One region of the Bradyrhizobium sp. ISRA430 genome, then DNA from elsewhere that is predicted to be linked to it. Evidence: predicted binding sites of a transcription regulator. Region 1 holds the regulator's gene; each other region holds the start of a gene.
What was found. Region 1 encodes PhoB, which activates phosphate uptake and scavenging genes when phosphate is short. Its sites were predicted from a motif close to TGTCATNNANCTGTCAT; they were not measured.
Positions count from the first base shown of each region.

Region 2: a site for PhoB is predicted at 4,213-4,229, ahead of MTX21_RS08430 (DUF47 domain-containing protein). Genes of this name have one in related genera too.
Region 3: a site for PhoB is predicted at 7,795-7,811, ahead of MTX21_RS26850 (DUF2794 domain-containing protein). Genes of this name have one in related genera too.

Region 1 covers NZ_CP094516.1:4,977,316-4,987,672, forward strand. The annotation lists gene apaG (Co2+/Mg2+ efflux protein ApaG) at 1-71, shown strand, start outside; gene MTX21_RS23675 (Hsp33 family molecular chaperone) at 212-1,219, opposite strand; gene argF (ornithine carbamoyltransferase) at 1,352-2,287, opposite strand; gene MTX21_RS23685 (aspartate aminotransferase family protein) at 2,287-3,489, opposite strand; gene MTX21_RS23690 (GcrA family cell cycle regulator) at 3,943-4,455, shown strand; gene phoB (phosphate regulon transcriptional regulator PhoB) at 4,682-5,389, opposite strand; gene phoU (phosphate signaling complex protein PhoU) at 5,404-6,120, opposite strand; gene pstB (phosphate ABC transporter ATP-binding protein PstB) at 6,132-6,950, opposite strand; gene pstA (phosphate ABC transporter permease PstA) at 6,947-7,792, opposite strand; gene pstC (phosphate ABC transporter permease subunit PstC) at 7,797-8,786, opposite strand; gene pstS (phosphate ABC transporter substrate-binding protein PstS) at 8,958-9,968, opposite strand; gene MTX21_RS23725 (ATP-binding protein) at 10,112-10,357, opposite strand, start outside.
Region 2 covers NZ_CP094516.1:1,636,477-1,646,833, reverse strand. The annotation lists gene MTX21_RS08455 (ABC transporter ATP-binding protein) at 1-209, shown strand, start outside; gene MTX21_RS08450 (ABC transporter ATP-binding protein) at 202-948, shown strand; gene MTX21_RS08445 (ABC transporter substrate-binding protein) at 986-2,209, shown strand; gene MTX21_RS08440 (branched-chain amino acid ABC transporter permease) at 2,282-3,145, shown strand; gene MTX21_RS08435 (branched-chain amino acid ABC transporter permease) at 3,147-4,115, shown strand; gene MTX21_RS08430 (DUF47 domain-containing protein) at 4,271-4,915, shown strand; gene MTX21_RS08425 (inorganic phosphate transporter) at 4,930-5,934, shown strand; gene sugE (quaternary ammonium compound efflux SMR transporter SugE) at 5,927-6,241, opposite strand; gene MTX21_RS08415 (peptide chain release factor 3) at 6,399-8,018, shown strand; gene MTX21_RS08410 (hypothetical protein) at 8,234-8,800, shown strand; gene MTX21_RS08405 (NnrU family protein) at 8,906-9,490, shown strand; gene panB (3-methyl-2-oxobutanoate hydroxymethyltransferase) at 9,493-10,314, shown strand; gene MTX21_RS08395 (class I adenylate-forming enzyme family protein) at 10,326-10,357, shown strand, end outside.
Region 3 covers NZ_CP094516.1:5,641,402-5,651,758, forward strand. The annotation lists gene MTX21_RS26810 (septation protein A) at 1-23, shown strand, start outside; gene MTX21_RS26815 (DsbE family thiol:disulfide interchange protein) at 131-724, opposite strand; gene ccmD (heme exporter protein CcmD) at 721-906, opposite strand; gene MTX21_RS26825 (heme ABC transporter permease) at 903-1,634, opposite strand; gene ccmB (heme exporter protein CcmB) at 1,725-2,393, opposite strand; gene ccmA (heme ABC exporter ATP-binding protein CcmA) at 2,719-3,321, opposite strand; gene acnA (aconitate hydratase AcnA) at 3,587-6,307, shown strand; gene MTX21_RS26845 (DUF1223 domain-containing protein) at 6,528-7,304, shown strand; gene MTX21_RS26850 (DUF2794 domain-containing protein) at 7,874-8,245, shown strand; gene MTX21_RS26855 (GNAT family N-acetyltransferase) at 8,317-8,847, opposite strand; gene MTX21_RS26860 (Bax inhibitor-1/YccA family protein) at 9,106-9,897, opposite strand; gene MTX21_RS26865 (FtsX-like permease family protein) at 10,169-10,357, opposite strand, start outside.

The DNA of each region.
Region 1 (10,357 bases):
GAGAGCGCTTCGAGATCGACGTGCCGACGTTCTCGCTCGACAGCCCGGACAGCAAGCGGGTGTTGAATTAACGCACGGCGCGCTGCCGTAGAGTGGGTCAGCCCCGCGGCTGCGCAAAGCGCAGTCCGCTGGCGTAACACACCACTTCTCTCTTCGCGCGGATAGTAAAGAGGTGGGTTACACTGCGCTAACCCGCCCTACGATTCCGGCGTCAGGCGTTTTCGACGCCCGCCTCGTGTGGCGTGAATTCATACACCGACGAGCAGAACTCGCAGGTCACGACGACCCTGTCGTCCTTGACCATCGCGGCGCGATCGTCAGGCGAGAAGCTCTTCAGCATGCCGGCAACCGCATCGCGCGAACAGGAGCATTGCGCCTTGAGAGGCTCCGGATTGAATACGCGCACGCCGCGCTCGTGGAACAGGCGGAAGAGCAGGCGCTCGCCGGACAGCTCGGGATCGATGAGCTCGACGTCCTCGACCGTTTCGATCAGCGAGCGCGCCTCGACCCAGGCGTCGTCCTCGGCGATACTGTGCGCCTCCGTGCCTTCCGGAGCGTCACCGGGATGCAGATCCGCCTGCCGCGCGCGCTCCGGCGCCTTCGGCAGGAACTGCATCAGCATGCCGCCGGCGCGCCAGCGATGCTTGCCGCCGTCGCTCGAGCGCCACTCCTCGCCGACCGCGAGGCGAACGCGGGTCGGGATCTGCTCGGAGCGCAGGAAATATTCATGGGCGGCATCTTCCAAACTGCCGCCGTCGAGCGCCACCAGGCCCTGGTAGCGGCTCATGTCGGGGCCCTGATCGATGGTCATGGCAAGATGGCCACGTCCAAGCAGCGCGCCGGAATCCTGCGCCGCGCCGAGACGCGAAGCATCGTAGCGGGCGTAGGCCCGCAAGCGATCCGGCGCCTTGTAGTCCACGACCAAGAATGACACCGGGCCGTCAGTCTGGGCCTGGAGGATGAAGCGGCCTTCGAATTTCAGTGCCGAGCCGAGCAGCGTCGTCAGCACGATGGCTTCGCCGAGCAGCTTGCCGACCGGCGCGGGATAGTCGTGCTTGGTCAGGACCTCGTCGAGCGCCGGACCAAGCCGCACCAGGCGACCGCGCACGTCGAGCGCGTCGACCTCGTAAGGCAGGACCGCGTCATCGATCGGAACCGCTGATGGCGCGCGAACCGGGCTTTCAGGCCCGGTCTTCATGTCAGGGGATTGGAAAACCATGGCGCTTTATCTGGGGTCGGAGGAGGTGAAATGGAAGAGGCGTGAGGAACTCCTGTTCCGCGCAGAGCAGATTGTACGAAGCAACCTCAAGTTCGGAGTCGTCCCGGCGAAGGCCAGGACCCATAACCAAACCTACTTCACCGCGTCAAAGCACCAGGCCAGGATGCCCTTCTGCGCATGCAAGCGGTTTTCGGCCTCATCGAACACGACCGATTGCGGACCATCGATCACCTCGTCGGTAACCTCTTCGCCACGATGGGCGGGCAGGCAGTGCATGAACAGCGCGTCGGGCTTGGCCAGCGACATCAGCTTGGAATTGACCTGATAGGGCTTGAGCACGTTGTGGCGGTGTTCGCCTTCCTTGTCGCCCATCGACACCCAGGTGTCGGTGACCACGCAATCGGCGCTGCGTACGGCGGCCTCGGGATCGGTGCCGAGCACGATCGGGGCACCGGTCGCCTTGATCCAGTCGCGCATCGCCTTCTTCGGCGCGAGCTCCGGAGGCGTGGCCACATTGAGCTTGAAGTTGAAGCGCTCGGCGGCATGGGCCCAGGATGCCAGCACATTGTTGTCGTCACCGGTCCAGGCCACCGTCTTGCCCTCGATCGGGCCGCGATGCTCCTCATAGGTCATGAGGTCGGCCATCACCTGGCAGGGATGCGAGCGCCGCGTCAGTCCGTTGATGACGGGCACGGTCGCATTCGCCGCCAGCTCGAGCAGCGCATCGTGATTGAGGATGCGGATCATGATTGCATCGACGTAGCGCGACAGCACGCGCGCGGTGTCGGCGATGGTCTCGCCGCGGCCGAGCTGCATCTCGGCGCCGGTCAGCATGATCGCCTCGCCGCCGAGCTGGCGCATGCCGACGTCGAACGACACGCGCGTGCGCGTCGAGGGGCGCTCGAAGATCATCGCCAGCGTCTTGCCTTCGAGCGGCTTGACCGGCTGATGCGCCTTCTGCTTCGCCTTCATGGCGGAGGATGCGGCGAGCATGCGCTTGAGCTCCGACAGCGGGAGCTCGTTGATATCCAGGAAGTGCCTTGGCATTTTATTGGGCGCCTTGCTCATCAGCTTGCCGCCCGCTTGTTGCCGGAAAGCGCGGTGCAGGCGCGCTCGAGCCGCGCGACGCTGTCCTCGATCTCGGCTTCAGTCACGATCAACGGTGGCAGGAAGCGCACGACGTTGTCGCCGGCCCCGACGGTGAGCAGCTTTTCGTCGCGTAGCGCCGCGACCAGATCGCCCGAGGGCACCACGGCCTTGATGCCGATCAGGAGCCCCTCGCCGCGAACCTCGCTGACGATGTCGGGATGACGATCGATCACGGACGCGAGCTTCTGCTTCAACAAGAGCGACATCTTCTGAACGTGATCAAAGAAGCCCGGCTTGAGCATGACGTCGAGCACCGCATTGGCGGCCGAGATTGCGAGCGGATTGCCGCCGAAGGTCGAGCCATGCGAGCCGGGCGTCATGCCCGAGGCGGCTTCCGCGGTCGCAAGGCAGGCGCCGATCGGGAATCCGCCGCCGAGCGCCTTCGCCAGCGACATCACGTCGGGCGTGACGCCGAAGCGGCGGTGCGCGAAGAGATCGCCAGCGCGGCCCATGCCGGTCTGCACCTCGTCGAACGCGAGCAACAGGCCGCGCTCGTCGCAGAGCTGGCGCAGCGACTTGAGGAATGCGGGCGTCGCCGAGCGCACGCCGCCCTCACCCTGGATCGGCTCGATCAGGATGCCGGCGGTCTGCGGACCGATCGCCTTCTTGACGGCGTCGAGGTCGCCATGCGGCACCTGGTCGAAGCCTTCCATCGGCGGCCCGAAACCTTCGAGATATTTGGCCGAGCCGGTTGCAGCCAGCGTCGCGAGCGTGCGGCCGTGGAAGGCACCCTCGAAGGTGATCATGCGATAGCGCTCGGGATGACCTTTCGACGCGTGATAGCGGCGCACGACCTTGATGACGCATTCCAGCGCTTCCGCGCCGGAATTGCAGAAGAACACGAAGTCCGCAAAGCTCTCGTTACAGAGGCGCGCCGCAAGACGCTCGCCATCCGGGCTCTGGAACAGGTTCGACATGTGCCAGAGCTTCGTCGCCTGCTCCTGCAACGCCTTGACCAGTGCGGGATGGGCATGGCCGAGCGCGTTGACCGCGACGCCGGAGGTGAAGTCGAGATAGCGCTCGCCATTCGTGGCGATCAGCCAGCAGCCTTCGCCACGCTCGAAACCGATGTCGGCTCTGGCGAAAACAGGAAGCAGATGCGGCGCGGCGCTCTTGGTCATGACTGTCACTTGGTGTTGAGGACGGCCTCAACGCGCATTGCGCAGCGCACCATTGACCGTCCCGGAAAACGAAACGTGCCGCCTTTTCAGGGCGGCACGTAGAACTATCTTATGCTTGGTAGAACGCCTGTCAATGCCGCCGGCAAGCCTCGGGAAACGCAGAATCCGTAGTCTTGCGGTGCCTACTTTGCGGGGTTTTCGTTACGGAACATGTGGAAGCGAGTCGGCGGACTCTTGCGCGTGAGTCACGCCATATTGTAGCGTTTGGGCTGTCAGATACGACATCTCGTGCAGCGGTTCTGATCCTCTAAGTTCTCATGTACCGGCGTAAACGTTCGGGCGCTCTAGTCGCGCCCGGCGAGCCTTAAAGGATTCTGGCGGCACGGGTTTTCGAGGCTTAGGCATTCGCCGCGAGGGCCAGGGTGGCTGGCGCGCGGCGAGGGAAAGGGTGCAATGACGGTTTTGACATGGTCCGACGATCGCGTCGAGCAGTTGAAAAAGCTCTGGGAGGCTGGACTTTCGGCCAGCCAGATCGCAGCCGAGCTCGGCAATGTGACCCGCAATGCCGTGATCGGCAAGGTGCACAGGCTCGGCCTGTCCGGCCGCGCCAAGAGCCCCTCGTCGGCGGCGCCGCGGCCGCGTAAGGCGCGCCCCGCGCAGCACATGATGCGGGTGGCTCGTCCGATCTCGCGCGGCAACACCGCGCTGGCGCAGGTCTTCGAGGTCGAGGTTGAGCCCGATCCGGTCACCTACGACAACGTCGTGCCGATGAGCCAGCGGCTGTCGCTGCTCGAGCTGAACGAGGCGACCTGCCATTGGCCGGTCGGCGATCCCTCGAGCCCGGATTTCTTCTTCTGCGGCGGCAAGGCGCTCACCGGCCTGCCCTATTGCGCCCAGCACTCGCGCGTCGCCTATCAGCCGGCGGCGGATCGCCGCCGCGCTCCGGCGAAGCCGGGCACGCGCTGAGTTAGCGTTTAGTCGGTGAACTAGGTGCCGTCGTTACACGACGGCACTTCAACTAGCTCGGTGTCGTCCCGGCGAACGCCGGGATCCATAACCACCGGCCGATGTGGTTACGGGGACTCGGAGTTATCATCGTCGCGCGACAACTGCGCCCTGGGGTTATGCGTCTCGGCCTTCGCCGGGACGACGACTGAAAGTGTGGCAACAACCAGCCATCCCGCCCCAGACTTTACGTCTGCTCCGCCTTCGCGAAACGGTCATCCAGCGCATAGCCGGCGCCGCGCACGGTGCGGATCGGATCCTGCTCGCGGCCGAGATTGAGCAGCTTGCGCAGGCGGCCGATGTGCACGTCGACCGTGCGTTCGTCGATGTAGATGTCGCGGCCCCAGACGCTGTCGAGAAGCTGCTCGCGCGAGAACACGCGACCCGGATGCTCGAGGAAAAACTCCAACAGGCGATATTCGGTCGGACCGAGATCGATCGGCCGGCCCGAGCGCGCCACGCGGCGCTTTTCACGATCGAGCTCGATGTCGCCATAGGCGAGCACGGTGGCGAGCCGCTCGGGGCTTGCGCGCCGGAGCAGGCCCTTTACGCGCGCCAAGAGCTCGGGCACCGAGAACGGCTTGACGATATAGTCGTCGGCACCGGTCGCAAGACCCCGCACCCGCTCACTCTCCTCGCCGCGCGCGGTGAGCATGATGATCGGAAGCTGCTTGGTGTCGGGCCTGGTGCGCAAGCGCCGGCACAGCTCGATGCCGGACAGGCCCGGCAGCATCCAGTCGAGCACGATCAGGTCGGGGATATGTTCCTTGAGACGGGTATCGGCGTCGTCGCCGCGCATCACCGTCTCGACGTCATAGCCGTCGCCTTCGAGGTTGTAGCGGAGGAGCTCGGTCAGAGCCTCCTCGTCCTCAACCACCATAATGCGTGCGCCCATGGGGTCGTCGCTCCTTACGTATTCGGGACCGTCGTGGCGAAGGTCGTCATGTCGCCCTTCGGCCGCTTGTCGGCGATGGCCTGACCTTCGATCATGTAAAACACGGTCTCGGCGATGTTGGTGGCATGGTCGCCGATCCGCTCGATGTTCTTGGCGCAGAACATCAGATGGATGCAGAACGAGATGTTGCGCGGATCCTCCATCATATAAGTGAGGAGCTCGCGGAACAGCGAGGTGCAGATGGCGTCGACTTCCTCGTCGCCCTTCCACACCGCCATCGCCGCCGGCAGGTCATGCGCGGCATAGGCGTCAAGCACCGACTTGACCTGCTGCTGCACCAGGTCGGTCATGTGTTCCAGGCCGCGGAACAGCTTTAGCGGATGGAAGTCCGTCTCCAGCGCGGCGACGCGCTTGCCCATGTTCTTGGCAAGGTCGCCGATGCGCTCGAGGTCGGTCGCCACGCGCATCGCACCAACGATCTCGCGCAGGTCGATCGCCATCGGCTGACGGCGGGCGATGGTGAGCACGGCACGCTCCTCGATACGCTTCTGCAGCGCGTCGAGCTCGACGTCGGTGGCGACGACGCGCTGGCCGAGCGCGACGTCGCGGCGGATCAGCGCATCGACGGAATCGACGATCATGCGCTCGGCAATCCCGCCCATCTCTGCGACCAGTCGAGTGAGCTCCTGAAGGTCGGTGTCGAAGGCCTTTGCGGTGTGTTCGGAACCCATATCCTGTCTCCTCAGCCGAACCGGCCGGTGATGTAATCCTGCGTACGCCGATCGCTCGGCGACGTGAAGATCTTGCTGGTGTCGTCGAACTCGATCAGCTCGCCGAGATACATGAAGGCGGTCTTGTCGGAAACGCGCGCCGCTTGCTGCATGTTATGGGTGACGATCGCGATCGTGTAGTTCTCGGACAGCTCCTGGATCAGCTCCTCGACCTTGGCGGTCGAGATCGGGTCGAGCGCCGAGCAGGGCTCGTCGAACAGGATCACTTCGGGGCGCACCGCGACGGTGCGCGCGATGCAGAGGCGCTGCTGCTGGCCGCCGGAGAGCGAGAGGCCCGAGGCGTTGAGCTTGTCCTTGACCTCGTTCCAGAGCGCGCCGCCGCGCAGCGCCTTCTCGACGCGGTCGTCCATCTCCGACTTCGAGATCTTCTCATAGAGGCGGATGCCGAAGGCGATGTTCTCGTAGATCGTCATCGGGAACGGCGTCGGCTTCTGGAACACCATGCCGACGCGGGCCCGCAGCAGGTTGAGATCGAGCTTGGGGTCGAGAATGTTGGTCTGGTCGAGCATGAGCTGACCGGTCACACGCTGGCCCGGATAGAGATCATACATCCGATTGAAGATGCGCAGCAGGGTCGACTTGCCGCAGCCCGACGGACCGATGAACGCCGTGACGCGGTTGGTGCCGAGCGTCAGGTTGATGTTCTTCAGCGCGTGGTGTTCGCCGTAATAGAAGTTGAGGTTGCGAACCGTCACCTTGGCCGGGGCCTCCGGCAGCGGTTGCGACGCCAGGTGACCGTTGGAACTCACGGATACGGACAGGTCGGTCATTTTGCGGTCCTCTCGGCGCCAAGGATGCGCGCGCCAATGTTCAGGGCAAGCACGGTGAGCGTGATCAGCAGCGCGCCGCTCCAGGCGAGTTGCTTCCAGTAGGCGTACGGGCTCTGCACGAAGTTGTTGATGGTGACCGGCAGGTTCGCTATCGTCTTGTTCAGGCTCAGGCTGAAGAACTGGTTCGACAGCGCAGTGAACAGCAGCGGCGCAGTCTCGCCGGCGACGCGGGCGGTCGCGAGCAGCACGCCGGTGATGAGGCCGGAGCGCGCCGCGCGATAGGCGATCCGCTTGATCACCAATGAACGCGGCAGGCCCAGTGCCGAGGCCGCCTCACGCAGCGCGTTCGGCACCAGGAGCAGCATGTCCTCGGTCGTGCGTAGCACCACCGGGATCACGATCACGGCGAGCGCGAGGCTGCCGGCGATCGCCGAGAAGCCGCGCATCGGCACCACCACCGCGCCGTAGATGAACAGGCCGATGATGATCGAGGGTGCGCTGAGCAGGATGTCGTTGATGAAACGGATGACCGAGGTCAGCTTGTCATTGCGGCCGTACTCGGCGAGATAGGTGCCGGCGAACAGGCCGAGCGGCGCACCGATGCCGACGCCGAGCACGGTCATGATCAGCGAGCCGACGATGGCATTGAGCAGGCCGCCTTCGTTCGAGCCGGGCGGCGGCGTGCTTTCGGTGAAGATCTGGAGGTTCAATCCCGTCAGGCCGTTGTAGAGCAGCGTGATCAGGATCAGCGCGAGCCAGGTCACGCCAAAGGCGGCGGCGCCGATGCAGAGACCGCGGATCAGGATGTCCTTGCGGCGGCGGCGTGCATAAATCGGGTTCATGGCGTCACTTCCCCGCTTTCTTTTCGAGGCGCAGCAGCATCAGCCGCGCGGCCGCGAGCACGAAGAACGTCAGCACGAACAGCAGGAGGCCGAGCAAGATCAGGCCGGATTGATGCAGGCCGTCGCTTTCGGCGAACTCGCTGGCGATCGCCGCCGAGATCGTGGTGCCCGGCGCGAAGATCGATGAGGAGATCCGGAACGAGTTGCCGATGATGAAGGTCACCGCCATGGTCTCGCCAAGCGCACGGCCCAGCGCCAGCATGACGCCACCGATGATACCGACCCGCGTGTAGGGGATCACCACGCTGCGGACCACCTCCCAGGTGGTGCAGCCGACGCCGTAGGCAGCCTCCTTCAGCACCGGAGGCACGGTCTTGAACACGTCGACCGAGATCGAGGTGATGAAGGGCAGCACCATGATCGCCAGGATCAGCGAGGCGTTGAACAGGCTGAGATAGGACGGCGGGCCGGCGAAGATCGCGCCCAGCACGGGAACGCCGTCGAAGATTTTGATCATGAAGGGCTGGAAGGTGTTGGCCAGGAACGGGCCGAGCACGAAGAAGCCCCACATGCCGTAGATGATGGAGGGAATGCCGGCGAGCAGCTCGACCGCCATGCCGATCGGACGGCGCAGCCATTGCGGGCAGAGCTCGGTCAAAAAGATCGCAATGCCGAGACCGACGGGGATGGCGATCAGCATCGCAATGAAGGAGGTGACGAGCGTGCCGTACATCGGCCCGAGCGCGCCGAGCACGGGCGGATCGGCGGACGGCGCCCAGCGCTGCGTCCACAGAAACGACAGGCCATACTCCTTCATCGCCGGGAAAGCACCGACGATCAGCGACACAATGATGCCGCCGAGGATGAGCAGGACCGAGATCGCACTCAGCCGCGTGATCCAGTAGAAGGTGAGATCGCCGAGCTTGAAGGCGCTCAACGCCTTGGCACGATCATAGGGTCCGGCGTCATCAATCACGTCGCTCTGAACGGCCATCTCTGCCACGCCGATCCCCTGTACTGACTGTATTTGCTCTTTTGTCACCGGTCTCGCGCTCCGGATGCGTCTCATCGCGACAGCGACCCGACGCATCCGGGAACGAGGCCTTGCGGATCCCGGACCGACAGCGCGGCAGATGATGCCGCGCTGCGCCCAGGACAAGAGCGCTTAGCTCTTGATCTCGGCAGCCCAGGTCTTCTCGATCTGCTGGACGACGCTGTCCGGCATCGGGATGTAGTCGAGCTCCTCGGCCATCTTGCCGCCGTTCTTGAAGGCCCAGCGGAAGAACTTGATGGCTTCCTGCGAGGCCGCCTTGTCGGTGCCTTCCTTGTGCATGAGGATGAAGGTCGCCGCCGTGATCGGCCAGGACTTGTCGCCGGGCTGGTCGGTCAGGATGACGTAGTAGCCGGGCGCCTTGGACCAATCGGCGTTGGAGGCGGCCGCCTGGAAGGCCTCGACCGTCGGCTGCACCGTCTTGCCGGCCTTGTTGACGAGGCCGGTGTAGGTCAGCTTGTTCTGCTTGGCATAGGCGTACTCGACGTAGCCGATCGAGTTCTTGGTCTGGCTGATGTTGCCGGACACGCCCTCGTTGCCCTTGGCGCCGACGCCGACCGGCCACTCGACAGCCGTGCCCTCACCGACCTTGCTCTTCCAGTCAGCGCTGGCCTTCGAGAGATAGTTGGTGAAGTTGAAGGTCGTACCCGAACCGTCGGAGCGGCGCACCACGGTGATCGCCTCGGACGGCAGCTTCACGTTCGGATTGAGCTTCTTGATGGCAGCATCATCCCACTTGGTGATCTTGCCGAGATAGATGTTGGCGAGGGTCTCGCCATCGAACACCAGCTCGCCGGCCTTGACGCCCTCGATGTTGACGACGGGAACGATCGCACCCATCACCATCGGCCACTGGGCGAGGCCGTCCTTCTCGAGCTGCTCGGCCTTGAGCGGCGCGTCGCTGGCGCCGAACGTCACGGTCTTGGCCTGGATCTGCTTGATGCCGCCACCGGAGCCGATCGACTGGTAGTTCAGGCCGTTGCCGGTCTCCTTCTTGTAGGCGTCAGCCCACTTGGAATAGATCGGGAACGGGAACGTCGCACCGGCGCCGGTAATATCGGCGGCGAAAGCCGACGTCGATGCGGCGACCAAGCCAGCAGCGACGATAGTTTTGAGGAAATTCATGCTGGTCTCCATACTGGGGAGCGAAGCGCCATCCGCGCCCGATCGCGCTCCCGCGCCGCCCCTTTAGGAGCGGTCGGCTGTGCTTTTACGAAGGTTTGGTGACAGTCAGATGACAGCTTTAAGTGGCTGGAATCGCTTGAATATCAGGTTGACGCCGAGGTCCTGGCCTGGGGAAAACAGGCGGTGAAGGTGGCGCCCTGCTTGGGCACGCTTTCGATCAAAAGCCGGCCGCGATGACGGTTAAGAATATGTTTCACCAGCGATAATCCGAGGCCCGTCCCGCCTTGCGAGCGGCTGTCGCCGACGTCGACCCGGTAGAAGCGCTCGGTCAGCCGCGGCAGGTGCTCGGGCGCGATGCCGGGGCCGAAATCGCGCACGAAGACGCGGAT
Region 2 (10,357 bases), 3.3 Mb from region 1:
AGGACATCGACAAGATTGCGGCGCTGATCAAGCGCATCTCGGCGAAGTACACCATCCTGATGGTCGAGCATAATTTGAGCGTCGTGGCCAACCTCTCCGACATCATCACCGTGCTGACGCGCGGACAGGTTCTTGCGCAGGGCAATTACGCCGATCTCACCAAGGACGAGCGCGTCAAGGAAGCCTATCTGGGAGCCGGTCATGCCTGAGACTGCGATTGCGGAAGCTCCGGCCAGGTCTGCGGCGGGCGGCAACATCCTCCAGGTTCGCAACCTGGAAGCCTGGTACGGCGAGTCCCACATCCTGCACGGGATCAACTTCGACGTGAACGCGGGCGAGGTCGTCACCCTGCTCGGGCGCAACGGCGCCGGCAAGACGACCACGCTGAAGTCGATCATGGGCATCATCGGCAAACGCGCCGGCTCGATCAGATTCAACAATCAGGAGATCATCCGCGCGACCTCGGACAAGATCGCGCGCATGGGCATTGCCTTCTGTCCGGAGGAGCGCGGCATCTTCTCCAGCCTCGACGTGCGCGAAAATCTGCTGCTGCCGCCGGTGGTGCGGTCAGGGGGGCTGCCGCTCGATCAGATCTTCGACCTGTTTCCGAACCTGAAGGAACGCCTCGCCAGCCAGGGCACCAAGCTGTCCGGCGGCGAGCAGCAGATGCTCGCGATCGCGCGCATCCTGCGCACCGGCGCAAGCTTCCTGATGCTGGACGAGCCTACGGAAGGATTGGCCCCGGTCATCATCCAGCAGATCGGGCATACCATTGCACGGCTCAAGAAGGAGGGCTTTACGATCCTCCTCGTCGAGCAGAACTTCCGCTTCGCATCCACCGTTGCGGATCGCTACTACGTGGTCGAACACGGCAAGATCATCGACGGATTTTCCAATGCGGAGCTTGCCGCCAACATGGACAAGCTCCACACCTATCTCGGCGTCTAGAACTGCCAAACGAGAAACTTCAAAAAAGGAAAGTTGCATGAAGACCAGGTCGATTGCGTCGTTTCTGTTGACCACAGCTCTGACGTTCGCTGCAGCAGGCGTCGCTTCCGCGCAGGACAAGACCGTCAAGATCGGCGCGCTGTCCGATCAGTCCGGCCTCTATGCTGATCTCGGCGGACCCGGCTCGACCCTGGCCGCGCAAATGGCTGCGGAAGACTCCGGTCTCACGGCGAAGGGCTGGAAGATCGACATCGTCTCGGGCGATCATCAGAACAAGCCCGACATCGGCACCGCAATCGCACGGCAGTGGTTCGACGTCGACAAGGTCGACGTCATCGTCGACGTCCCGAACTCCGGCGTGGCGCTCGCCGTCAACAACGTCGTGAAGGAGAAAAACGGCGTCTACATCAATTCCGGCGCGGCGACCTCGGATCTCACCAATGCGCAGTGCTCGCCCAATACCGTGCACTGGACCTACGACACCTACATGCTCGCCCACACCACAGGCCAGGCGCTGGTGAAGGCCGGCGGCGACACCTGGTTCTTCCTGACGGCAGACTACGCCTTCGGTGCGGCGCTGGAGCGCGACACCACGGCGGTCATTACCGCCAATGGCGGCAAGGTGGTCGGCGGCGTCAAGCATCCGCTCAACACGCCGGACTTCTCCTCGTTCCTGCTCCAGGCGCAGGCCTCCAAGGCCAAGATCATCGGCCTTGCCAACGCAGGCGGCGACACCACCAACTCGATCAAGCAGGCGGCGGAGTTCGGTATCGTCAAGGGCGGCCAGAAGCTTGCGGCGCTGCTCCTGTTCCTCACCGACGTCAAAGCGATCGGTCTCGAGACTGCACAGGGGCTGAACTTCACCGAGACCTTCTATTGGGACATGAACGACCAGACCCGGGCGTTCTCGAAGCGTTTCGCCGAGCGGATGAAGAATAATGCGCCGCCGACCATGGTGCAGGCCGGCGTCTATGCGGGCCTGCGTCACTATTTCAAGGCGCTGGAATCGCTTGGCGGCAACCCGCATGACGGGGCGAAGGTTGTCGAGAAGATGAAGTCGATGCCGACGCAAGACGAGCTGTTCGGCAAGGGCGAGATACAGCCCAACGGCCGCACCATCCACAATGCCTACCTGTTCGAGGTGAAGAAGCCCTCCGAGTCCAAGGGGCCGTGGGACTTCTACAAGCTGGTCGGCACTGTGCCGGGCGACCAGGCCTTCACGCCGCTGTCGGAAAGCAAGTGCGCGCTGTTGAAGAAGTAAGCTAACAGCCCGCAGGCCTTATCGGCCTGCGGGCAACTCCAGGGAACGCCGAAGGGACTGGGTGCGGGATCGATGCAGGCTCTCTATGCACAGCTACTGGTGGGACTGATCAACGGCTCGTTCTACGCGCTGCTCAGTCTCGGGCTTGCCGTGATCTTCGGCATGCTCAACATCATCAATTTCGCTCATGGCGCGCTCTATATGATGGGCGCGTTCGTCGCCTATTTCCTGTTGGACCTTGGTGGCATCAACTATTGGTGGGCGCTGCTCATCGCGCCGATCATCGTCGGCATCTTCGGCATGATCCTGGAACGGACCATGCTGCAATGGCTGACGGGTCTCGACCATCTCTACGGATTGCTTCTGACCTTCGGCATCGCGCTAATCGTGCAGGGCGTGTTCCAGAACTACTTTGGTTCGTCTGGTCTGCCCTACGCGATTCCGGACCAGCTCAAGGGCGGCATGAATCTCGGCTTCATGTTCCTGCCCGTCTATCGCGGCTGGGTCGTTATCTTCTCTCTGGTCGTGTGCCTGGCCACCTGGTTCCTGATCGAGAAGACGCGGCTTGGCGCTTACCTGCGTGCCGCAACCGAGAATCCGACGCTGGTGCGCGCCTTCGGCATCAACGTGCCGCGTATGATCACGCTCACTTATGGCCTGGGCGTCGGCCTTGCTGCGCTGGCCGGCGTCTTGTCCGCGCCGATCAACCAGGTGCGGCCGCTGATGGGCGCCGACCTCATCATCGTCGTGTTCGCGGTGGTCGTGATCGGCGGCATGGGATCGATCATGGGATCGATCATCACCGGTTTTGCGCTCGGCGTGATCGAGGGCCTGACCAAGTATTTTTACCCCGAGGCCTCCAACACCGTCGTCTTCGTGCTGATGGTGCTGGTGCTGCTGGTGAAGCCGACGGGACTGACGGGAAGGGCGGCCTGATATGACAGCCTTGACAGACGATACGCTGCCGACGACCCCGCACGCGATGCGCGACGAGATGATCGTGTTCGTGGTGATGGCGCTGCTGCTGGCCGCCGTGCCGTTCAGCGGTATCTATCCGTTCTTCGTGATGCAGGCGCTGTGCTTTGCGCTGCTCGCCTGTGCCTTCAACCTGCTGATCGGCTATGGTGGCCTCTTGTCGTTCGGCCACGCGATGTTCCTCGGTACCGCCGGCTATTGCAGCGCGCATGCACTGAAGGTGTGGGGGCTGCCGCCAGAGCTCGGTATCCTCGTCGGCGTCGCCGCGGCCTTCCTGCTTTCGATCGTGACTGGCTACGTCTCGATCCGCCGCCAGGGCATCTATTTCTCGATGATCACGCTGGCGCTGTCGCAGCTCCTGTACTTCATCTACCTCCAGGCACCGTTTACCCATGGTGAGGACGGTATTCAGGGCATTCCGCAAGGCCACATGTTCGGCCTCTTCGATCTGTCCAAGCCGACCGTGCTCTACTATGTCGTGCTGATTGGCTTCCTCGCCGGCTTCCTGCTGATATTTCGCATCATCAATTCGCCATTCGGCGAGGTGCTGAAGTCGATCCGCGAGAACGAGCAACGCGCGATTTCGCTGGGCTATCGCACCGACCAGTACAAATTCCTGGCCTTCGTGCTGTCGGGTACGCTGGCCGGCTTTGCCGGATCGCTGAAAGTGTTCGTGGCGCAGAATGCCTCGCTCACCGACGTGCACTGGTCGATGTCCGGCGAAGTCGTGCTGATGACGCTGGTCGGCGGCCTCGGAACGATCTTTGGCCCGGTGGTCGGCGCCTTCGTGATCATCGCCATGCAGCAATATCTGGCGAGCTTTGGCCAGTGGGTGACGGTGATCCAGGGCGCGATCTTCGTAATCTGCGTGCTCACCTTCCGTCGCGGCGCCATCGGTGAAATCGCCCATTATCTCCGCAGATCGCTCTAAGTTATTGATACAACTGCGATTTGTAGGTCTTGCGAAAGCGGTGGATGATGCCCCTCCGCGGGCGTGCGATGGCACGCGCGCGGATCGAAAATGGTCTATGACAGTTTCATGACGGCCCATTCGGGCCGGCCATTTTCCAAGCGGCAGCAATTCCCATGATGCGATGGTTTCGCAATTTCCTCCCCAAGGAAGAACGGTTCTTCGACCTGTTTGACCGTCATGCCCAGACCGTGATCCAGGGCGCCGTCGCGCTTCAGGGGATGCTGAACGGCGGCGAGGAGACCCCGGTCTATTGCCAGCGCGTCAGTCAGTTTGAGAACGATGCCGACAACGTCACCCGTGAGGTGCTGACGGCGGTGCGCCGCACCTTCATCACGCCGTTCGACCGCGGTGACATCAAGAACCTCATCACGTCCATGGACGACGCCATCGACCAGATGCAGCAGACGGCCAAGGCCGTGATGCTGTTCGAGGTCCGCGCTTTCGAGCCGCCTATGCGCGAGATCGGTGCGCTTCTGATCGAATGCGCCAATCTGGTCGGCCGCGCGCTGCCGCTGCTGCAGTCGATCGGCCCGAACGTCGCCATGCTGACCGCCATCACCGAAGAGCTGACCAAGCTGGAGGGTCGGGTCGACGATCTCCACGACATCGGGCTGAAGGAATTGTTCCTCAAGCACCGGGACGGCAACGCGATGGACTTCATCGTCGGCGCGGAGATCTACGACCACCTCGAAAAGGTCGCCGACCGCTTCGATGACGTGGCGAACGAGATCAACAGTATCGTCATCGAGCAGGTCTAGGGCAGGGCCGCGCCGTGGATGTCGCGTTGGGTCTTCCCGTCCTGGTCGCACTGATCGCCGTCGCGCTGCTGTTCGACTTTCTGAACGGTCTGCACGACGCCGCCAATTCGATCGCGACCATCGTCTCGACCCGCGTGTTGCGGCCGCAATTCGCCGTGTTCTGGGCCGCCTTCTTCAATTTCGTGGCTTTCATGGTGTTCGGCCTACACGTGGCTCAGACGATTGGCACCGGCATCATCGAACCCTCGATCGTCGATGCCCAGGTGATCTTCGCCGCCCTCGTCGGCGCCATCGTCTGGAACCTCGTCACCTGGGCGCTCGGAATCCCGTCCTCGTCGTCGCATGCGCTAATCGGCGGTCTCGTCGGCGGCGGCATGGCCAAGGCAGGAATCTCGGCGGCGGTGTGGAGCGGATTGTCCAAGACCGTGCTGGCAATCGTGCTGTCGCCCTTGGTCGGCTTCCTGCTCGCGATGATGCTGGTTGCGATCGTGTCGTGGGCCTCGGTGCGCTCGACGCCGTTCGCGGTCGACCGCGCCTTCCGCATCCTGCAATTCGCCTCGGCCTCGCTCTATTCGCTCGGCCATGGCGGCAATGATGCCCAGAAGACCATGGGCATCATCGCCGTGCTGCTCTATTCGCAGGGGCATCTGGGCAGCGAATTCTCCGTGCCGTTCTGGGTGGTGCTGTCGTGTCAGGCGGCGATGGCGCTGGGCACGCTGATGGGCGGCTGGCGCATCGTCCGCACCATGGGCCTGCGCATCACGAAGCTGACGCCGATGCAGGGTTTTTGCGCCGAGACCGGCGGTGCCGCGACGTTGTTCATGGCGACGTTCCTCGGCGTTCCCGTTTCGACCACCCACACCATCACCGGCGCGATCGTCGGCGTCGGCGCCGCGCGCCGTGTCTCGGCGGTGCGCTGGAACGTCGCAAGCTCGATCGTCTACGCCTGGGTGATCACGATCCCAGCGTCAGCGATCGTGGCGGCGCTGAGCTGGTGGGCGGTCCAGATCTTCAAGTAACGAGCTTCAGCCCCACGATGCCGGCGACGATCAGCCCGATGCTGGCGAGGCGAAATGCGGCGGCCGGTTCGCCGAACAGGATGATCCCCAGCGCCGCGGTGCCGACCGCGCCGATGCCGGTCCAGACCGCATAGGCGGTTCCAATCGGAAGCGATTTGAGCGCGAGCCCGAGCAAGATGATGCTTCCCGCCATCGCGGCGAGCGTGAGGACCGACGGAACGAGCTTGGTGAAACCCTCGGTGTATTTCAGTCCGATCGCCCAGGCGACCTCCAGCAAACCCGCGACGAACAATATGGTCCAGGCCATCACGACCCTCCATTCAAGGCAGGGTCGTCCCCGCGGCTGACGTTGCTGAAGAGGGGAAGGTCGTCCTTCCCAAGGCCGATATGGGGCTGGCGAGAGGGCTCCGCAATCACCAAATGAAGCTTGATCAGGCCCATTTTCCCTGCCAAACGCTCCCGCCATGTCCGACATCGCCATTACAGCCGAATCGCCGGCCCGTTCCCCGCTTGCCGCTGAAGTGGCGCGGCGGCGCACCTTTGCGATCATCTCCCACCCGGACGCGGGCAAGACCACGCTGACCGAAAAGCTCCTGCTCTTCGGTGGCGCCATCAATCTCGCCGGCCAGGTCAAGGCCAAGGGCGAGCGCCGCAACACGCGTTCGGACTGGATGAAGATCGAGCGCGAGCGCGGCATCTCGGTCGTGACATCGGTGATGACCTTCGAGTTCGAGGGGCTCGTGTTCAACCTCCTGGACACGCCGGGCCACGAGGACTTTTCGGAAGACACTTATCGCACGCTGACGGCAGTCGACTCCGCCGTGATGGTGATCGACGCTGCGAAGGGCATCGAGGCGCGCACGCGAAAGCTGTTCGAGGTCTGCCGCCTGCGCGACATACCGATCATTACCTTCATCAACAAGATGGACCGCGAAAGCCGCGACGTCTTCGAGCTCCTTGACGAGATCGAGAAGACGCTCGCGCTCGACACCACGCCGATGACCTGGCCGGTCGGCCGCGGTCGCGACTTCCTCGGCACCTATGACATCGTCAACGGCGGCGTGCGCCTGCTCGAAGGCGGCGGCGCCAAGACCGGCGCGGCGCAGCAGATCGAGATCGAGGAGCTGGCGAAGCTCAATGCGAACCTCGATGTCGGGGCGGTCAAGGACGAGCTCGAGCTCGTCACCGAGGCCTGCAAGCCGTTCGAGCTCGAGGCCTTCCGCGAAGGTCACCTGACGCCGGTCTATTTCGGCAGCGCGCTGCGCAATTTCGGCGTCGGCGACCTGCTTGAAGGCCTCGGCAAGTTCGCGCCCGAGCCCCGGGCACAGGAGAGCGACCAGCGCAAGATCGAGGCGGCCGAGCCGCGCATGAGCGCTTTCGTGTTCAAGATCCAGGCGAACATGGACCCGAACCATCGCGACCGCATCGCCTTTGCGCGGTTGTGCTCGGGCAAGCTCAGCCGCGGCATGAAGGCCAAGCTGGTGCGCACCGGCAAGAGCATGCCGCTGTCGAGCCCGCAGTTCTTCTTCGCGCAGGACCGCTCGGTCGCGGACGAAGCCTTCGCCGGCGACGTCGTCGGCATCCCCAATCACGGCACCTTGCGCATCGGCGACACGCTGACCGAGGGCGAGGATTTCACGTTCGTCGGCGTGCCGAGCTTTGCACCGGAAATCGTCCGTCGCGTCCGGCTGACCGATGCGATGAAGGCGAAGAAGCTCAAGGAAGCGCTGCAGCAGATGTCGGAAGAGGGCGTGGTGCAGGTGTTCCGCCCGCGCGATGGTGCGCCGGCGCTTGTCGGCGTGGTCGGCCCGCTACAGCTCGACGTGCTGAAGGCGCGACTGGAGGCCGAATACGCACTGCCGGTCGAATTCGAGGTGAGCGAGTTCCAGCTTGCGCGCTGGATCTCCTCGGACGACCGCAAGACGCTCGATACCTTCATCGCCGCCAATACGTCGAGCATCGCCGATGATGTCGATGGCGATCCCGTGTACCTCGCCAGGAACGAATTCTATCTCGGCTATACCAAAGAGCGCGCCGAAGGCATCGCGTTCGCCAACGTCAAGGACGTGAAAAAGAAGGGGTAGGGGCAGCCTCAACCTCCGCTGTCATGCCCCGGCTTGACCGGGGCATCCAGTACGCCGCGGCTTCTCCGTATCGTTCGCCGTCTCTGGAATACTGGGTCGCCCGGTTCAAGCCGGGCGACGACAAGAAGCTGAGCGCGAGCATGTGAACGCCCGTGGGCTTGACGTGTTCAGGGCCGATGCCACGTTTCGCACAGGTGGCGTTGCGAGCTCACATCATGTGGCGCGGTATCCTTGTTCTGTTGCTGACCCTCTTGGCCGTTAGCGCTGCCGACGCGCGGCGTCGCCAGATCAACCCAATTCCGTTCTCGCACGAGCCGTGCAGCGTGCTCGACAATCGCCCCTGTACGCCGTCCTATTGCAGCGTGCTCGAGCGCGGACCCTGCATTCCCGAAATCTACTATCCCTACGGCCAAAATCTCCAGCTCACGGTCGAGAGCGTTCCGTCCGAGGCCGATCGCGCCAAGTATCAGAAGCCGGATCACGACCTCGATACGATCGGCGACCTCTTCGCCGAGCTGCGCTCCTGCTGGTCACCGCCGACCAACAATGTGCGCACGGGCATGCAGATGTCGGTGCGCTTCAGCTTCAATAAGGCGGGCGGCCTGATCGGACCGCCGCGCCTGACTTTTGCGACTGCAGGCGTCCCGGCCGACACCCGGACGAGCTATCTCAGCGCGATCAACGCGTCGCTGAACGCCTGTCTGCCGCTGAGGTTCACGAGCGGTCTTGGCGGTGCGCTTGCCGGGCGGCCGATCGCGATCAGATACGTCGATAATCGGTAGCCTCGCAAATAGCGCGATGCTCCGGCCACCTGAGGAGCCCCGTTGCGGCCTTCGGCCGATCGATGATACGTCAGAGGCGGGGGCGCTTGTTAAGGGGAGGATGTCGTGGGTCTGCTCGTCATGATCCTGGGGCTCGTGCTGTTTTTCGCGGCCCATGTATTCACCACGAAACGCAAGGCGCGGGCACAGGCGATCGCGAAGCTGGGTGAGGGGACCTACAAGATCCTCTATGCGCTGGTGTCGCTGGCGGGTCTTGCGCTGATCGTCTGGGGCTTTGGCCATTATCGAGCGACCGGCTGGATCGACGTGTGGTATCCTCCGAAGGCGCTGAAGCACATCACCGTTGCGCTGATGCTGCCCGCGGTCATTCTGGTGGTTGCATCCTACATTCGTGGCCGCATCTATGCGACGTTGAAGCATCCGATGCTGGCCGGCATCAAACTGTGGGCCGCGGCGCATCTGTTGGCGAACGGCGATCTCGGCTCCATCATTCTGTTCGGTTCGTTCCTGGGCTGGGCGGTCTATGACCGCATCTCGCTGAAACACCGCACCGATAGCGGCGCCCCGCCGATTCCGATCGGCGGCGCCACCAACGACCTGATCGCGGTCGCGGTTGGGGTCGTCGCCTACCTCGCGCTCGCCTTCGCGTTCCATCCCGTCGTGATCGGCGTGCCTGTCATGGGATCCTGACAATGTCCGTCCAATCCGCCGTCAAGCGCAAGACCGCGCCCGACCTCCGCGTTCGCAAGAATGGCGAGCCGATCGTGATGCTGACCTCATATCACGCGCATACCGCCGCGCTGGTCGACCGGCACTGCGACGCGATCCTGGTCGGCGATTCCCTGGGCAATGTCATGCACGGATTCGAGACCACGGTGCCCGTGACGCTCGACATGATGATCCTGCAGGGCTGCGCGGTGATGCGCGGCTCTCGGCAGGCGCTCGTCGTCGTCGACATGCCGTTCGGCTCCTACGAAGGCTCGAAGGAGCAGGCCTTCCAGTCGGCGGTGCGGATCATGAAGGAAACGCAGTGCGGTGCGGTCAAGCTCGAGGGCGGCGCGCGGATGGCGGAGACGGTGGCATTTCTCGCCGAGCGCGGCATTCCCGTGATGGGCCATATCGGGCTGACGCCACAATCGATCAACGCGCTTGGCTCGTTCCGCGCACAAGGCCGCGAGGAGACGAATTGGGCGCCGATCGAGAACGACGCCAGGGCGATCGCAGAGGCGGGGGCTTTCTCGATCGTGATCGAGGCGGTCGCCGAGCCGCTGGCGCGCAAGATCACGCAATCGATCGCCGTTCCTACCATCGGCATTGGCGCGAGCGCAGCCTGCGATGGCCAGATTTTGGTGTTGGAGGATATGCTCGGCTTGTCGCCGCGGTCGCCTAAATTCGTGCGCCGCTATGGCAATCTCGGGCCGGCGATCGAGGAAGCCATCGCGGCCTATGCGCGCGACGTGAAGAGCCGTGCCTTCCCGGGCCCGGAGCACGTCTACGCGATGAAGAAGAATTGACGAGGAAGCGCATGGACTGGTCGCAGCACTCACTTCCACCCAT
Region 3 (10,357 bases), 660 kb from region 1:
CGGGGGATGTGAGGAAGGGCTGACGTCTTTCTCAGTTCGTCATTGCGAGCGAAGCGAAGCAATCCAGAATGTCTCCGCGGAGGGATGCTGGATTGCTTCGTCGCTTCGCTCCTCGCAATGACGGTCTTGGCTAGCTTCCCGCCTTCAACGCCTTCTCGAGCTCCGGCAGCAGCACCGTCCGAAGATTCTCCGGCGTGATCGGGCCGACCAGCTTGTAGGCGATGGTGCCTTCACGCCCGACGACGAACGTCTCGGGCACGCCATAGACACCCCACTCGATCGCGGCGCGGCCGTTGGCATCTAGGCCGACGCGGCCGAACGGGTTGCCGTAGCGGCCGAGGAAGCGGCGCGCATTGTCGGGAGCGTCCTTGTAGTTGATGCCGACGAGCTGGAAGCGCTTGTCTTTGGCGAGCTCGGTCAGGAGCGGCGCCTCGTCGTGGCACGGCACGCACCAGGAGGCCCAGACGTTGACGAGACTGACCTTGCCCTTGAACGTCGCCGGGTCGAGTCCCGGCACCTGCGCGGCATTGTCCTGCAATCCGTCGAGCGGCGGCAGCGTGGTTTGCGGCGCCGGACGTCCGATCAGCGCGGATGGTATCCGCGAGGGATCGCCGCTGCCGAGCCGGAACCAGAACAGCAGCGCCAGGGCGAGGAAGACGAGCAGCGGCAGCACCATCAGGAAGGTACGGCGCGGCCGCGCGGTGGAGGTCGATGGCTCGCTCATGGCCTGTCCGTTGCGCTGCGCCCCGAGCGACGGGTGATGCCGCTGCGATCGAGCTCGCGCAGGCGCTGGGTCTGGTTGCGATGGTCGATGATCACCCAGCCGATCAGCATCGCGACCACGATGGCGGCTGCGGCATAGGATATCACGATGAAGGACGCGTAGGGGCCGAGCGACATCGTCATGCAGCCTTCTGGCTTGCCTGCATCATCTGCAGCGAGCGCACGCGCCGGCGCAAAATCTCGTTGCGCATCGCCGCCAGATGCAGCGTGACGAACAGCAGCGTGAAGGCGACCGCCATCACCAGCAGCGGAATGAGGAACGCGCGATCGAGCGTCGAGCCGCCCATGCGCATCACGGACGCGGGCTGATGCAGCGTATTCCACCAGTCGACCGAGAACTTGATGATGGGAAGGTTGATCGCGCCGACCAGCGTCAGCACGGCGGCGGCGCGCGCCGCGCGCGAGGGATCCTCGACCGCGCGCCACAGCGCCATCAGGCCGAGATACATCAGGAACAGGATCAGCACCGAGGTCAGCCGCGCGTCCCATTCCCAATAGGTGCCCCACATCGGCCGGCCCCACAGCGATCCGGTGACGAGCGCGAGGAAGGTGAAGGCGGCGCCGATGGGAGCTGCCGCTTTCGCGGCGACGTCGGCGAGCGGATGCCGCCACACCAGCGTGCCGAGCGAGGCCACGCTCATGACGCCCCACACGAACATCGACAGCCAGGCATTGGGCACGTGGATGAACATGATCTTCACGGTCGCGCCCTGCTGATAGTCGTCGGGCGCGAAGGCGGATTGATAGAGACCGAGCGTGAGCAGGACGACGGTTGCAGCCGCAAGCCATGGCAGCACGCGCGCTGTCAGCGCGAGGAACCGCGTCGGATTGGCGAGGTCGATCAGCGTCATGATGTCCTGATAATCACAGGTGGCCGCTCAGGCAATGAGCACGAAAGGGGGCAGCGAAAGTTGATCGGGGTCAAGATCAGTCGAGCCCAATCAATCGAGGCCATGTCTGAGGCTCGCGGCCGCGGCGAAGGGGCCGACCACGAGACTGACCAGCGACAGCGCGCAGAGGATCGAGAACGGCGCGCCGAACGACAGCGGCCCGGTGATGGCGGCTTGCGAGGCCGCGACCCCGAAGATCAGCACCGGGATCGAGAGCGGCAGCACCAGCACCGCCATGAGCAGCCCGCCGCGATGCAGCGTCACCGCCAGTGCGGCGCCGATCATGCCGGTGAAGGTCAGTGCCGGCGTGCCGGCGAGTAATGTCAGCGCCACTGCGCCGGTCGCGACCATGTCGAGGTTGAGCAGCAGCCCGAGCACGGGGGTTGCGACAATCAGCGGCAGGCCCGCCGCCAGCCAGTGCGCCAGTGCCTTGGTGGCGCAGGCGAGTTCCAGCGGCGTCCGGCTCATCGTGATCAGGTCCAGCGAGCCGTCCTCATGGTCGGCCATGAACAGCCGGTCCAGGGTGAGCAGGCTTGCCAGCAGCGCGCCGAGCCAGAGGATCGCCGGCCCGAGCCGCGACAACAGCGCCAGATCCGGCCCCACCGCGAACGGCATCAGCACCACGACGGTCAGGAAGAACAGCACGCCGATCAGCGCCCCGCCGCCGACGCGCAGTGCGATCCGGATGTCCCGGCGAATGAGGGCGGAGAGGGCGGTCATGGGGTGGCTCGTCCCGCGAAATAGCGCTGTGTCGCCGCCTCGAGCCCCACGCACACTGCGCTCCCTCCCCCCTTGCGGGGGAGGGCGGGGGAGGGGGGTAGCCCCGGGCAGGATGCTTCCGGTGTGGAGACCGCCAGCAACAGCGCGCCCACGTCCCGAGCTCTTACGCCGAGAGATTGTACCGTGCGGCACCCCCCTCCCTGACCCTCCCCCGCAAGGGGGGAGGGGGCGGTGAGAGCGGAGTCCCGCCGCCAGGAATGCCGCGGCAAGGAGCGTCGAGTGAACGCAAGTTGCACGCCCGAGAAAAGCTGAGGGTGGCTCGATCTCACGCCGCGTCTCCGATCCGCAGCTCCCGCGCGGCGATCCCGAGCGGGGCGTGGGTCGCCGCGATGATCAGGCCGCCGCAGGCGAGGTGGTCGCGCATCAGACCGCCGAACATGTCCTGGCCGGACGCATCCAGCGCCGTGGTCGGTTCGTCGAGCAGCCAGACCGGGCGGCGGACCGTGAGCAGCCGGGCCAGTGAGAGCCGGCGGCGCTGGCCGGCCGACAGGAACGCCGCAGGCAGATGGGTGGCGTGGTCGAGGCCGACGGTCGTGAGGCTGCGCGCGACGTCGAGCCGCTCTCCACCGAGGAAATCAGCCCAGAATGCCAGGTTTTCGTTGACGCTCAGCGCCGGCTTCAGGGCATCGCGATGACCGAGATAATGGCACTGCTCGGGGAGCGTCAGCTCGGCATCGCCGCCTTCCAGCGCGATCGTGCCGCCGGCCGGAACAAGCAGGCCCGCGATCAACCGCAGCAGCGATGTCTTGCCCGATCCGTTGCGGCCCACCACCGCCACCGCCTCGCCGGAAGCCGCCTCCAAATCGAGTCCGGCAAACACTTCGCGGCCGCCGCGCACGCATGTCAGTCCGCGTCCGGAGAGCCGCATCTCGCCGCTTGTCGAAGCCCTCAACGGAGCCCCCAGAACGGCCCGAGAGAAAACCCTAAGAAAATCTTGGGGTAGCACATCAGAATTTTTGGCTCGCGAATTGCTGCGGTACGATTGTGGCTGTGGCGGCGCGGTTAGAAAGCTTCTATAAGCCCGGAACTACTTGATGCAGCAACTCAACCTGCCCCTGCAAGCGACCCAGCCGGATTCGCTGACGGTGTTAAAATACCCTGATCGGGTATAACTAACAATTGGGATTTCCTACATGACCTCGCTCGACAGCTTCAAATGCAAAAAGACCCTCAAGGTCGGCGCCAAGACCTATGTGTATTACAGCCTGCCCACGGCCGAGAAGAATGGTCTGAAGGGAATTTCGAAACTTCCCTATTCGATGAAGGTCCTGCTCGAGAACCTGCTGCGCAACGAGGATGGCCGCTCGGTCAAGAAGGAGGACATCGTCGCGGTGTCCAAGTGGCTGCGCAAGAAGTCGCTGGAGCATGAGATTGCCTTCCGCCCGGCGCGCGTGCTGATGCAGGACTTCACCGGCGTGCCCGCTGTGGTCGACCTCGCCGCGATGCGCAACGCGATGCAGAAGCTCGGCGGCGATGCCGAGAAGATCAATCCGCTGGTGCCGGTGGATCTCGTCATCGACCATTCCGTCATCGTGAACTTCTTCGGCGACAACAAGGCCTTCGCCAAGAACGTGGTCGAGGAATACAAGCAGAACCAGGAGCGCTACGAGTTCCTGAAGTGGGGTCAGAAGGCGTTCTCGAACTTCTCCGTCGTGCCGCCCGGCACCGGCATCTGCCACCAGGTCAATCTCGAATACCTCGCCCAGACCGTCTGGACCAGGAAGGAGAAGATGACGGTCGGCAAGAAGACCGGCACCTTCGAGGTCGCCTATCCGGACTCGCTTGTCGGCACCGATTCCCACACCACCATGGTCAACGGTCTCGCCGTGCTCGGCTGGGGCGTCGGCGGCATCGAGGCGGAAGCCTGCATGCTCGGCCAGCCGCTGTCGATGCTGCTGCCGAACGTGGTCGGCTTCAAGCTGAAGGGCGCGCTGAAGGAAGGCGTCACCGCGACCGACCTCGTGCTGACCGTGACGCAGATGCTGCGCAAGCTCGGTGTGGTCGGCAAGTTCGTCGAGTTCTTCGGCCCCGGCCTCGACCATCTCTCGGTCGCCGACAAGGCGACCATCGCCAACATGGCTCCCGAATACGGCGCGACCTGCGGCTTCTTCCCGGTCGACGCCGCGGCGATCGATTACCTCAAGACCTCCGGCCGTGCCTCCGCGCGCGTCGCGCTGGTGCAAGCCTATGCCAAGGCGCAAGGGCTGTTCCGCACCGCCAAGTCGGCCGACCCGGTCTTCACGGAGACGCTGACCCTCGACCTCGGCGACGTTGTGCCGTCGATGGCCGGCCCGAAGCGTCCCGAAGGCCGCATTGCGCTGCCCTCCGTCTCCGAAGGCTTTTCGCTGGCGCTCAGCAATGAGTACAAGAAGGCCGAGGAGCCCGCGAAGCGCTTTGCCGTCGAAGGCAAGAATTTCGACATCGGCCATGGCGACGTCGTGATCGCTGCGATCACGTCCTGCACCAACACCTCCAACCCGAGCGTGCTGATCGGCGCTGGCCTGCTGGCGCGCAACGCGGCCAAGAAGGGCCTGAAGGCGAAGCCCTGGGTGAAGACCTCGCTTGCGCCGGGCAGCCAGGTCGTCGCCGAATATCTCGCCAATTCCGGGCTGCAGGCCGATCTCGACAAGGTCGGCTTCAACCTGGTCGGCTTCGGCTGCACCACCTGCATCGGCAATTCCGGTCCGCTGCCGGAAGAGATCTCGAAGTCGATCAACGACAACGGTATCGTTGCGGCCGCCGTGCTCTCGGGCAACCGCAACTTCGAAGGCCGCGTCTCGCCGGACGTGCAGGCGAACTATCTCGCCTCGCCCCCGCTCGTCGTCGCCCATGCGCTCGCGGGCAGCGTGACCAAGAACCTCGCCACCGAGCCGCTCGGCGAGGGCAAGGACGGCAAGCCGGTCTACCTCAAGGACATCTGGCCGACGACGAAGGAGATCAACGCCTTCATGAAGAAGTTCGTGACCGCGTCGATCTTCAAGAAGAAATATGCGGACGTGTTCAAAGGCGACACCAACTGGCGCAAGATCAAGACGGTCGAGAGCGAGACCTATCGCTGGAATATGAGTTCGACCTACGTGCAAAACCCGCCCTACTTCGAAGGCATGAAGAAGGAGCCGGATCCGGTCACCGATATCGTCGAGGCGCGCATCCTCGCGATGTTCGGCGACAAGATCACCACCGACCACATCTCGCCGGCCGGCTCGATCAAGCTCACCTCGCCCGCTGGCAAGTATCTCAGCGAGCACCAGGTGCGTCCGGCCGACTTCAACCAGTACGGCACGCGCCGCGGCAACCATGAAGTGATGATGCGCGGCACCTTCGCCAACATCCGCATCAAGAACTTCATGCTCAAGGGCGCCGACGGCAACATTCCGGAAGGCGGTCTCACCAAGCACTGGCCCGACGGCGAGCAGATGTCGATCTACGACGCCGCGATGAAGTACCAGCAGGAGAGCGTTCCGCTGGTCGTGTTCGCCGGTGCCGAATACGGCAACGGCTCCTCGCGCGACTGGGCCGCGAAGGGCACGCGCCTGCTCGGCGTGCGCGCCGTGATCTGCCAGAGCTTCGAGCGCATCCACCGCTCCAACCTGGTGGGCATGGGCGTGCTGCCGCTGACCTTCGAGGAAGGTACCTCCTGGCAGTCACTCGGTCTGAAGGGCGACGAGAAGGTCACGCTGCGCGGCCTCGTCGGCGACCTCAAGCCGCGCCAGAAGCTGACCGCGGAAATCGTCTCCGGCGACGGCTCGCTCCAGCGCGTCTCGCTGCTCTGTCGGATCGATACGCTGGACGAGCTGGACTACTATCGCAACGGCGGCATCCTGCACTATGTGCTGCGCAAACTCGCGGCGTAAACGCGGATTTGTGAACGGTGGCTCACTGCGAAGTGAGTAGAAGGTTAAACGAAGGCGGCCTATCAAAAGGCCGCCTTCGCGCGTTGCGGCACGCTTCAGATGGGCCCGCCCGGCGGAAATTTCCGCCTTGGTCGGATGAATGTGCCGCGCCCCGTAAGACTACGGTGACCATCAAGCGATATGATCTTTCCCCCACGAGCTAGGATGTGCGACGTTCGACATGACTGACATGATGGCGAGTAATCTGATTTCGCGCTGGTCCGGTGCATTCTGGTCGGGAGCGCTCAGCGTCTGTGCCATCATCGCCATCGTTCGTCCCGCCCACGCCGATCCCCGCGCCGTGGTCGAGCTCTTCACCTCGCAGGGCTGCTCCTCCTGTCCACCCGCCGACAAGATCATTGGCGAGCTGTCCAAGGATCCCTCGATCATCGCGCTCAGCATGCCGATCGACTATTGGGATTATCTCGGCTGGAAGGACACGCTGGCGGACTCGCGCTTCTCTGCGCGGCAACGCGCTTATTCGCGCATGCGCGGCGACCGCGAGGTCTATACGCCGCAAGTCGTGGTCAATGGCTCAACGCATGTCATCGGCAGCGATCGCGCCGGCATCGAAAGCGCGATCGGCAACACCATCAAGAATGAATCGGTGATGAGCGTGCCGGTGACGATGTCGCTCGCCGGCAAGCAGATCAGCGTGTCGGTGGCCGCGAGCCGGGAGCCGGCGGTCTCGCACGGCGAGGTCTGGATCTGCTCGATCGCGAAATCGGTGCCGATCTCGATCGGCCGCGGCGAAAACCGGGGACAGCAGATCACCTATCACAACGTCGTACGCAACGTGCTCAAGGTCGGCGATTGGAACGGCCGTCCGGAAAGCTGGACGGTGCCACTGGAGAATCTAACGCGCGAGGGCGTCGACGGCGCGGTGGTGTACGTCCAGGACGGCAGCCGCGAGAAGCCCGGCCCGATGCTGGGCGCGGCGTACACGTCGCTGCACTGAAGCTGCGCTCGAATTCCCCTCGCACCAGATCGATCTAACCGCTCATGGTGAGGAGCGCGCTCTGGCGCGTCTCGAACCATGCAGGCCCGGCTGCTGCATCTCGTCGAGACGCCTGCTACGCAGGCTCCTCAGGATGAGGTCAGAGTACGAAGGATGAGGGGAGAAGCATCAGGTCGGAAGATACACCCGACCTAAACAAAAAAGGACCAACTCGCGTTGGCCCTCCTTGTCGCGCGTACAGACCCGATCCTGACGACCCCGGGGGGCTGGGGGCTGAGGAATCCGGAACCGAAAGGACCGGGCCAACGCACATCAACCTTTTCGCAGTGCAGGGCGGCAGTCGCTAGGCGGAAAAGAGGCGAGACTATGATTTCCTGCTAACGATCCCGTGACGGTTTGCCGCTGAAAAGTTCCACCGCTGCGTGTGCTGATTCGCTCACGATCTGACGGGTTTGGCCGTCTGCCCCTTGCGGTGAGGGGCGGTTGGCGCAATCATGCAATTGTCATGATCCGCGGGGTCCTGCGATGGTTTCGCGGAGGCGGGCATGCTGTGCGACAGGAGGCGCTCCATGAGTCTGATGTCGGAGGATGTCGATCCGAGCGAGCAGCGCGCAGTGGCGCGTGTCGCCGCTGCGAACTCCCAGGGGAGCCGGGTGACGTTCAACCGGCTTGAACTGCATCGCATCCTCAATCTCTACGGCCGCATGGTCGCCGACGGCGAGTGGCGCGACTATGCCATCGACTTTCTCAAAGACCGCGCTGTGTTCTCGGTCTACCGCCGCGCCTCCGAAGTGCCGATCTATCGCATCGAGAAAGATCCGCGGCTGGCGCGCAAGCAGGGCATGTACAGCGTGATCTCGGCGACAGGCCTGATCCTGCGCCGTGGCCACGAACTCGAGCGCGTGCTGCTGGTGATCGATCGCAAGCTGGCGGTGGTCTGACAATCTCGCCTCGTCATGCCGGGCTCGCGACTTCGTCGGGCCCCGGAATGACGCGGCGTTGGATGTTCGTCTTACTTCCCCGGGACCGTGCTTGCGCCCTCGCCGAGGTCGCGCTGCATCATCACGGTGTCCAGCCAGCGGCCGAATTTCAGCCCGACGTTCGGATGCGTGCCGATCATCTTGAAGCCGCATCTGGTGTGGACGCCGATCGAGCCGGCATTGGCGGAATCGCCGATGACGGCGATCATCTGGCGGAAGCCACGCGCCTCGCATTCGGTGATCAGCCGCTCCAGCAGCAGCAGGCCGATGCCGCGGCGGTGGAAGGACGGATCGAGATAGATCGAGTTCTCGACCGTGAAGCGGTAAGCCGGCCGCGGCCGGTAGGCGCCGGCATAGGCATAGCCCGCCACGCGCCCGTCGAGCATGGCGACGAAGTACGGATAGCCCCCGTCGGTCAGCGCGCGATAGCGCCGCGTCATCTCGGCAAGGTCGGGCGGTTCCAGCTCGAACGTCGCGGTGCCCTCGCGGACGGCCTGCTGGTAGATGGCGGTGATGGCGGGAAGGTCGGCCTCGGTCGTAGGCCTGATCTCAGGTGCGGACATGCGGAGAGATTAGAGCCACCCTGCAGCCGCTGGAAGGGGGCAGCGGCCTCTCCCGGCGTCATTGCGAGCGCAGCGGAGCAATCCAGAAATGCATCCGCGGCATGACTCCGGATTGCGTCGTCGCGGAGCCTGTCATCCGGCCCGCCGAAGGCGGGACTGGGTGGCTCCTCACAATGACGGCGCTTGTGGGGAGAGCCGGGCCAAACAAAAACCCCGGCCTTGCGGCCGGGGTTGGTGTCGTTCGCTCGGGCCTGTCGCTCAGTCGCGCTGGCCGAGGAGCTGCAGCAGCAGCGTGAACAGGTTGATGAAGTTCAAGTATAGCGACAGCGCACCGGTGATCGCCGCACGCTCTGCGATGTCACCGCCGGCCGACGCATAGCCGTAGATGTAGTCGTTCTTCAGCCGCTGCGTATCCCAGGCGGTCAGGCCCGCGAACACCAGCACGCCCACCACGGATACGATGAACTGCAGCGCCGAGCTGGCGAGGAACAGGTTCACCAGGCTCGCGATGATGATGCCGATCAGGCCCATGAACAGGAACGAGCCCATTCCGCTCATGTCACGCTTGGTGGTGTAGCCATAGAGGCTCAGCGCGCCGAAGGTGGCCGCGGTGATGAAGAACACCCGCACGATCGAGGTGTGCGTGAACACCAGGAAGATCGAGGACAGCGAGATGCCCATCAGCGCCGAGAACACCCAGAACAGGATCTGGGCGGTCGATGGAGCAAGACGGTTGATGCCGGCCGAAATCACGAACACCATGGCAAGGGGCGCCAGCATGAACAGCCATTTCAGCGGGCTCACGAACATCGCATAGCCGAACGGCGTCAGGAACAGCTTACCGACACGGACGGCTTCCGGGGTCGGAACGTCCGTCACGGCGGCCATGTAGACACCGAGCGCAGCCAGGCCGGTGATGGCCAGGCCAATGCTCATGTAGTTGTAGATGCGCAGCATGTAGGCGCGCAGACCGGCGTCGACCGTCGCGGCGTCAACACGCCCGGCGGCCCTGCCGAAAGGAGAAGCGTAGTTACGGTCTAGGTCCGACATGGTCGAATTCCCGTTGGTTGTCCGGTCCGGCACGAGGGTTTCCATGCCGCCGGTTCGTCAAATTCTATCTCGGATACCGATGCCTGCCGACATTAAATTTGGCTAACAATCGGGGCTCCGAACCCGTTGGATATGTGGGAAACTAACACATTCGCTGCAACCGTCCACGCGCGGCTGAATGTCGCCCTCGGCGCGCAATCCCGACGAGCGGACGTGGTTAATCGCGGGATTCGCGCGATTTGGCGACCGCGCAGCCGCCCGCTACATTTTGTCACAAATTCCGCAACACCGTGGCGGGCTTTTTGTTCAACGCCAACAGCGTGCCGGCAAGCCCAAGTCCGACGGTAACAATGAGGGCGGCCGCGACCACAGCGGCGGCGCTGCCGGCCTGCCAGACGAAGCTCAGCGTCATCAGCCGCGTCACGATCATCCAGGCTGCGATGCTGCCGGCGATCACGCC